DNA from 2 places in the Brevibacillus sp. M2.1A genome. Region 2 is predicted to be linked to the other one. Evidence: riboswitches for the same ligand, from Rfam matches in the RefSeq annotation. Region 2 holds a riboswitch; the other holds the start of a gene.
The links. Region 2 has a riboswitch for thiamine pyrophosphate ahead of thiC (phosphomethylpyrimidine synthase ThiC). Riboswitches for the same ligand answer to the same signal wherever they lie in the genome.
Positions count from the first base shown of each region.

Region 1: linked by a shared signal. The riboswitch ahead of thiS (sulfur carrier protein ThiS) and the one ahead of thiC (phosphomethylpyrimidine synthase ThiC) in region 2 are both predicted to bind thiamine pyrophosphate.

Region 1 is NZ_JABSUY020000001.1:3,873,990-3,878,234, reverse strand. Features, by position in the region: gene HP567_RS18620 (hypothetical protein) at 1-24, shown strand, start outside; gene HP567_RS18615 (alanyl-tRNA editing protein) at 107-1,318, shown strand; gene HP567_RS18610 (kinase-associated lipoprotein B) at 1,352-1,735, shown strand; TPP riboswitch at 1,777-1,887, shown strand; gene thiS (sulfur carrier protein ThiS) at 2,086-2,289, shown strand; gene HP567_RS18600 (thiazole synthase) at 2,295-3,068, shown strand; gene HP567_RS18595 (acetylornithine deacetylase) at 3,061-4,245, shown strand, end outside.
Region 2 is NZ_JABSUY020000001.1:4,338,150-4,342,394, forward strand. Features, by position in the region: gene HP567_RS20790 (hypothetical protein) at 1-99, shown strand, start outside; gene ku (non-homologous end joining protein Ku) at 223-1,182, shown strand; gene HP567_RS20800 (cation diffusion facilitator family transporter) at 1,244-2,125, opposite strand; TPP riboswitch at 2,373-2,485, shown strand; gene thiC (phosphomethylpyrimidine synthase ThiC) at 2,635-4,245, shown strand, end outside.

The DNA.
Region 1 (4,245 bases), 460 kb from region 2:
CAAATGGATCAGTTGTTTGGCTAAGCTTTATACATACGTTTTTTCGTTTTGCCCCCAAGTGGGAGAATCAGGCTGGAACCATGGTTCCATGCAGCGAGGAGTAACGATGGACGACAGACTCTATTATCAGGATGCCTATACAAGAACCTTCTCGGCCCAGGTGACGAGGACTGGTGTCGAGCAAGATGGGACACCTTACGTGGTACTGAATCAAACGGCTTTTTACCCTACTGGAGGCGGACAGCCTTCCGACCTGGGCGTATTGGAAGAGATTCGTGTGGTAGATGTGGAAGAGGTAGATGGCGAAATTCGTCACCGACTGGAGGCTCCTTTGTCCGAAAGCACAGCGGAAGTAACGGGGCACATCGATTGGGACCGCCGCTTCGATCACATGCAGCAGCATGCTGGTCAACACATTTTATCGGCGTCTTTCCTGGAAATCTTGCAGGCGGAGACCGTCGCCTTTCACCTGGGCAAAGAGCGTGTCACCATTGATGTACGACTGGATGAGTTGACTGCAGATGTATGGGAGAAGGTAGAAAAGCGAGCGAATCAGATTGTTTTGGAAAACCACCCCATCATTGCACGGTTTGTTGATGACGAGGAATTGGCAACGCTGCCCTTGAAAAAACAACCGACTGTTACGGAAAATATTCGCGTCGTGATGATACCTGATTTTGATTACAATCCATGTGGAGGAACACATCCAGCGCGGACGGGCGAAGTCGGGATGATCAAGATCTTGGGCTGGGAGCGGCATCGCGGAAACATTCGTTTGGAATTTATCTGTGGCTGGCGAGCTTTGCGGGACTATAACCAAAAGCAAGCTGTCGTTCGTGATACGGCGAAGTTGCTCGCTACCAATGAAGGAGAACTGATCGCACAGACGGAACGTCTCCTTGCAGAACGCGACACCTTGAAGGCAAAAGTGGCAGAAGTGGATAAGCAGTTCTTGGAAGTGGAAGTCAATCAACAATTGACTGCTGCCACCAAACTCGGTCATTCTCGCCTCATAATGAGCACCTTCACAGACAAAACCATTCAACAGCTTCAGCAGTTCGCACAGCTGGCTACTGCTCTGGCGCCAGATGCGATTTGCCTCTTGGCTGCTACTGCCGAAGACAAAATGCAAGTCGTGTTTGCTCGTGGACAAGAAGTCAACATAGCCATCAATCAAGTGTTGAAAGAAACCTTGCCGATCATTAACGGAAAAGGCGGGGGAAATCCTGCCATGGCACAGGGTGGCGGGCAGTCAGTAGTGGATGCGGAAGAAGTATTGCTGCATGCACGCAATCTGCTGGAAGCCTCGCTGATGTAAATGCATTCGATTCAAGAAAAGGAGGAAACCGCGATGAACTGGAATCCGGGAGATATTGTTCGTGTTTCGCAGCGGACTGGTGAATATATTGCAGAAGTATTGGAAATCCACGACTCGAAGCTGCTGGTAAAAGTGTTGGCAGTAACCAAATACCCAACCCAAGGCGATTTGCATTCTTCCTACGAAGTAGATGTGCCGCTGTTTCACCAGCGTCCAGCACTCTCTTACATGGAAAAATTCATGACGCCTGTCCAAGGGGTCATTCGCTACAATGGAGCGATTCCAGATTACAAGGAATCTGTGCGTCAGGCGATGGAGAGAGAAATGGAAAAGCTTGCAAAAATGGCAGCTTGGGCAGAGCGCTGTCTCGCTGAGCTCGAAAAGATGCACAAGGAAGCCTTTACAAACACGAAATAGAGTGGTACTGTAAAACTCGAATGTACGATAATTGCATAGCTTTACTACCAAACGGGGGCCAAGCAACGTTGGCTGAGATTGTAACGAGTGTGTTACTGACCGTTGAACCTGACCTGGGTCATGCCAGCGGAGGAAGAGGTATTTGGAATCAGGATCACATGTCGCATCCGAGCGGAACTATGCTTGTTTGCGAGCATGGATGATAAGATGACACTCAACCATCCGAGGCGGATGGTTTTTTTATGCCATTCGTCCGGGGAGATGGGATGGGTATACGGCTTCTTCTGTTTGTCTGAATCGACTCAGGCAGGTGGGAGAAGCCGTTTTTTTCCAGTAGAAGGAGGTAATCAATGATTGTTCAACTGAATGGGAAAAAAGTAGAGTTGGCGGAAGAAATCACGACAGTGCGGGCCTTGCTCGCTTCTTATTCCCTGCAAGAGAAAATTGTCGTCGTTGAGCGAAATGGTGACATTATTAATCGCTCTGCGTACGAACAAACACCGATTGCAGACGGAGATCGCATAGAAATCGTTCATTTTGTCGGAGGAGGATGATCAGCATGATGGATACATTGAAAATTGGACCTTACGAGTTTCGCTCCCGTTTACTTCTAGGGACAGGTAAATTCGCTGATTTGGATACACAAGGGAAAGCAGTAGAGGTGTCGGAAGCAGAAATTTTGACCTTTGCGATTCGCCGCTTGAATTTGGAAAATCCGCAAGAACCGAACTTTTTGGAACAACTCGATTTGAAAAAATTCACACTGCTACCAAATACAGCAGGTGCCTATACAGCAGAAGAAGCAGTGCGCATTGCCCGTTTGGCTAAAGCATCTGGACTGTGTGACATGATCAAGGTCGAAGTCATTGGAGACCCGAAAACACTTCTCCCTGACCCAATTGGCACGCTCGAGGCTTCGAAAATCTTGGTGGAAGAAGGCTTTATCGTGCTGACCTACACCAATGATGACCCGATTCTGGCCAGACGTCTGCAAGAGGTTGGCGTACATGCGGTTATGCCAGGTGCGTCTCCAATTGGTTCCGGGCAAGGGATTGTCAACGAAAACAATATCCGCTTTATCATCGAAGATGCGAAAGTACCGATTATCGTAGATGCAGGGATTGGCTCGCCAGCAGACTGCGCAAAAGCGATGGAGCTAGGGGCTGACGGTGTCTTGTTGAATACAGCAGTCGCTCTCGCTGACAATCCTGTCCTGATGGCAGAAGCGATGAAGCTAGGGGTCGAAGCAGGTCGCAAAGGCTTCCTGGCAGGCCGTATCGCGAAAAAGCGTTACGCATCCGCGAGCAGCCCGACCGAAGGGATGATTGAGTAACGTGCATCGACTGACAGAAGCGGTAGAATCGATTGCCAGCCGCAAAGAAGAGCTGTTCGCCTTATTGGCAGAGCTCGTTTCTCATCCGACTGTGAGTCCTCCCGCACGAAACAGCGATGTGGCACAAGGAGTAATCGCCAACAGACTGCAAGCGATGGGATTCGAAGTGGATCGCTGGACGGTATATCCGGGAGACGACAATATCGTCGGGCGGTTATCAGGGAGTGCCTCAACTCACGCAAACAGCTTGATTATCAACGGGCATATCGATGTGGCTGAAGTCGGAGATGACATCGGGTGGACGTATCCACCTTTTGCTTTGACATATGGCAAGGATGGACGCCTGTACGGTCGTGGAGTTGCGGATATGAAAGGTGGACTCGCAGCGAGCTTGTTTGCGATCCAAATGCTTCGCGAACACGGAATCGAGCTCCAAGGCGATTTGCTCTTTCAATCCGTCATCGGTGAAGAAGCGGGTGAAGCGGGGACATTGGCCGCCATCGAGCGTGGCTATCAGGCTGACTACGCCGTTGTAGTGGACACGAGCAATCTCCAAATGCAAGGGCAGGGCGGGGTCATTACAGGCTGGATCACGATTGAGAGTCCGACGACGCTGCATGACGGAATGCGTGCACAGACGATTCATGCAGGCGGCCGCGTCAGGGGAGCTTCTGCCATTGAAAAAATGACGAAGGTGATTACCGCACTACAGGAGCTGGAGCGGGACTGGGCAGTCATGAAGTCCTATCCCGGCTTCCCGGCAGGCAGCAATACGATCAATCCCGCAGTCATCGAGGGAGGTCGTCACGCTGCGTTCATCGCAGACCGTTGCGCTCTCTGGATTACTGTTCATTTTTATCCGAACGAATCCTATGAAGAGATTATTCGAGAGATCGAGGATCACGTCGGGCGTGCAGCAGCCGCTGATCTTTGGCTGAGAGACAATCCTCCAACCTTCCGTTGGGGTGGACGTTCGATGATTGAGGAGCGCGGTGAAATCTTCCCATCACTGGAGTTGGATACGAAGCATCCGGGGTTGGCTACACTGCAATCCGCATATGAGAGTCTCATGCATCAAACGCCTATTGTTAACATGTCGCCTACGGTGACGGATGCAGGCTGGTTTGCGCATGCAGGCATTCCGGCTGTCCTATTCGGACCGGGTGAGCTCGCACAT
Region 2 (4,245 bases):
GCCCAGTCCATTGCAGACCGCACAGGCAAAGACGTCGAACTGGCGCGTGACATGCAATCGCGTGCAGATCAATCGGACATCGTCAAACATGGACAATAGTTGCATATGTAGCCAGCCGCATCGAATCGGCTGGCTTTTTACTTTTCCACCTTCAATTCCCTCGGCACTTCTTCTAAGCGGATACAGATACTATACAAAAATGACTGTGAAGGAGGTATCCGCATGCATACGGTGTGGAAGGGTTCAATCAGCTTCGGCCTCGTCAATATACCTGTTCGCATGTTTACTGCAACGGAAGAGCGCGATATTCGCTTTCGCCAACTGCATAAAGAGTGCAATACCCCGATCAAGTACACGAAAATGTGCCCACACTGCCAGCGCGAGGTCGATACGAATGAAATCGTCCGTGGCTTCGAATACGAAAAAGGACATTTTGTCATGATCGACGATGATGATCTGGAAGCCATTACGCCAGAAACACGCAGAGCCATTGAAATTATCGACTTCGTAGACTTGTCGGAGATTGATCCTGTTTATTTTCACAAGAGCTATTTCCTATCTCCACAAGACACCGGCGAAAAAGCATACGCCTTGCTGCGATCGGCTATGGAACAAACAGGAAAGATCGGCGTTGCACAGGTAACGATGCGCAATCGGCAAAGCCTGGCCGTTATCCGACTGTATGAACATTGCATCATGCTGGAGACGATCTTCTATCCGGATGAGGTACGCCCCGTCAATCAAGTGCCCGCCTTGCCTGAGGCCAATGTAACGTTGGCCGAAAACGAACTGAAAATGGCAACTGAGCTCATTAGCAATATGACGCTCCCTTTTGATCCGGCAAAATATACGGATGAATATCGATCCGACCTGCAAAAACTGATTGAGAAAAAATTGGAGGGTCAGGAAATCGCCACTGCACCTACTGTGGCAAGAACCAATGTTATTGATCTCATGCAAGCCCTAAAAGAAAGCTTGGAGTCTACAGCCGGTCAAGCCGCCGTACCCATCAAAATCGAACCGGAACCGACTCCTTCAAAGCCTGCGCGAAAACGCACCACTGCTGCCTCCTCTTCCGAAAAAGAGCAAGCATCGAAAAAGCCGACCGCAGCCGATCCCAAAAAAACTACGACTACTTCTACAACCAAAACACTGCGCAAAAAGAAGGCTACCTCTGGTTAGCAGCACATAACAAAAAAACCTGCCCACACTGGACAGGTTTTTTGTATTCCCATGATGGAATCTAACTAGGCGCCATTTTCCTGCACGGTTCAATATGGATATGAACGGCGTTAATGCGGTGAATCTTGCGCATCTGTTCTTCAATTTTTTCGGTGATGGTGTGGCTCTCTACCACATTCAGCCCTGGATCTACATGGATCACAACATCAACCAGCACGCTGCTTCCATGGTAGCGGGCTTTGATGTCACTGATATCCTTTACTCCTGAAATCGAGGAAATCGTTGCCCGCAGGTCCGCAAGCTCACTTTCGTCGAAGCCATCTGTTAAACGGTGGGTTGCTTCTCTGAAAATGTCCCACGCAGTCTTCAAGATAATGAGACCAACAACAAAAGCAGCTAATGGATCGAGCCAATGCAATTGAAACTGTGCGCCAGCTACCCCGATAAACGTCCCGATACTGACGAATGCATCTGAACGGTTGTCAGCGGCCGCTGCATCCAGTGCTTGGCTGTTTGTTTTGATGGCGAGCTTTTTATTGTAGCGATAGACAAAAAGCATAATAACGGCAGTTGCAAGTGCTGTCCATCCTGCTAACAGGTTAGGAGCCGAATGTTGTGGATCAAACAAGGATGGTACGGCATTCGTAATGACCTGAACTCCGACAAATAGCATGATAAATGATGCGACAAGTGCTGAAATAGTCTCTGCCCGGAAATGGCCATACGGGTGATCTTTGTCAGGTGGTTTCCTTGCAATACGCAGCCCGATCAAAACAGCAATTGATGCGACCACATCTGTTGAGTTGTTAAGACCGTCGGCCATTAAAGCTTCCGACGCTGTGACATACGCAACTCCTATTTTTAATACAGAGCAGAAAATGTAGGCAAAAATACTCACCCACGCTCCACGTTCTCCTTGTTTTAGATCCGAATAAACATCCATACCTCATCACCTCAAAATACTTCTCCATCCTGCTTCGACAACGCGGAAAATCAAAGCGCTGGAAGCAGTTGCTTTTTTTCGAACTTCATCGTAACAGATAGGAATCATGTGGGTCTACAGAAACAGTTTTAGTCCGATTCATGAGAATAGGGGGGAGGAAAATGTGTTGCACACCTGCAATTTTTCACTAGAAAATTATCCTTGAAATTAACTTGACTTCCCGTTATCCTATTGTTGCAATCCAAAAATAAAAAAGCACGGGAGCTTGGAATTCACCAGGCTGAGAGGATGGTACTGTGCCATCGACCGTTGAACCTGAACTGGGTAATGCCAGCGGAGGAATGTCATATACGACACGAAAAGATACGTGTATTTTTAGGATACCCGTTTCTTCTCTACTCTCGCGTTGGCGTCGCATGTTGTTTATGCGGCGCTTTTTCGCGGGATGTTTCTTTCGCCTCCCTAAACGGTTCTCGCTTTCGTGCAACCAAAACAAGGAGGTTTTTCTTATGTCATTGGTGTCATCTTTTCCAGGTAGTCGCAAAGTATACGAGACAGGTAGTCGTGCGGACATCCGTGTCCCGATGCGCGAGATTTCTCTTCATCCTACCGAAGGATTGTCCGGCTCCACACCCAATCCTCCCATTCGCGTGTATGATACGAGTGGCGAGTATACTGCATCCGGTTATGTCCCTGACATTCAAGCAGGACTCCCCTCCATTCGCCACCAATGGATTGATGAGCGAAATGATGTGGAAACGTATGTCGGTCGCGAACCACAACTAGTCGACGACGGCATCCGAAACGAAGAGAAGGCTGTCACCCTCCCCACTTTCCCTCGAGAGGGCTACAAACCAAAACGGGCAAAGCCAGGCAAAAATGTTACCCAGCTTCATTATGCCCGAAAAAATATCATCACACCGGAAATGGAATACGTTGCCATTCGCGAGGGGGTCTCTCCTGAATTTGTACGGGCAGAAATCGCCGCTGGACGTGCGATCCTCCCTTCTAACATCAATCATCCTGAGAGCGAGCCGATGATCATTGGCCGCAACTTTCATGTCAAAATCAATGCCAACATCGGAACGTCAGCCGTCAGCTCTTCCATGGAAGAAGAGGTCGAAAAAATGATTTGGTCTGTCCGTTGGGGTGCCGACACCATTATGGACCTCTCGACGGGAAAACATATACACACCACGCGGGAGTGGATTATCCGCAACAGTCCCGTTCCAGTAGGTACTGTCCCGATTTATCAAGCACTTGAAAAAGTAAATGGGAAAGCCGAGGATTTGACATGGGAGGTTTACCGAGACACCTTGATTGAGCAAGCGGAGCAAGGCGTCGATTACTTCACGATTCATGCTGGTGTTCTTTTGCGCTACATCCCCATGACAGCTAACCGCGTTACCGGTATCGTCTCTCGCGGCGGATCGATTTTGGCGGCATGGTGCCTGGCCCATCACGAGGAAAACTTTCTGTATACGCATTTCGCTGAAATTTGCGAAATTCTGAAGGCCTATGACATTTGTGTATCCCTTGGAGATGGACTACGTCCTGGCTCTATCGCGGATGCGAATGACGAGGCACAGTTCGCGGAGCTTGAAACATTGGGGGAACTCACAAAAATTGCGTGGGAACACGACGTACAAGTCATGATAGAAGGCCCCGGTCACGTCCCCATGCATCTCATTCGCGAAAATATGGATAAACAGCTATCCATTTGCCATGAGGCCCCTTTTTACACACTCGGGCCGCTCACGACAGACATTGCCCCCGGCTATGATCACATTACTTCAGCGATTGGCGCTGCCATGATTGGATGGTTCGGAACAGCGATGCTCTGCTACGTAACGCCCAAGGAACATCTCGGCCTTCCGAATAAAGAGGATGTCCGCAACGGTTTAATCGCATACAAAATCGCTGCGCATGCCGCTGATCTCGCAAAAGGACATCCGCGGGCAAAACAGCGAGACGATGCCTTATCCAAAGCTCGTTTTGATTTTCGCTGGAACGATCAATTCAATTTGTCGCTGGACCCGGAGCGCGCCCGCGAATATCACGATGAAACGTTGCCAGCAGAAGCCGCCAAATCTGCCCATTTTTGTTCCATGTGCGGTCCT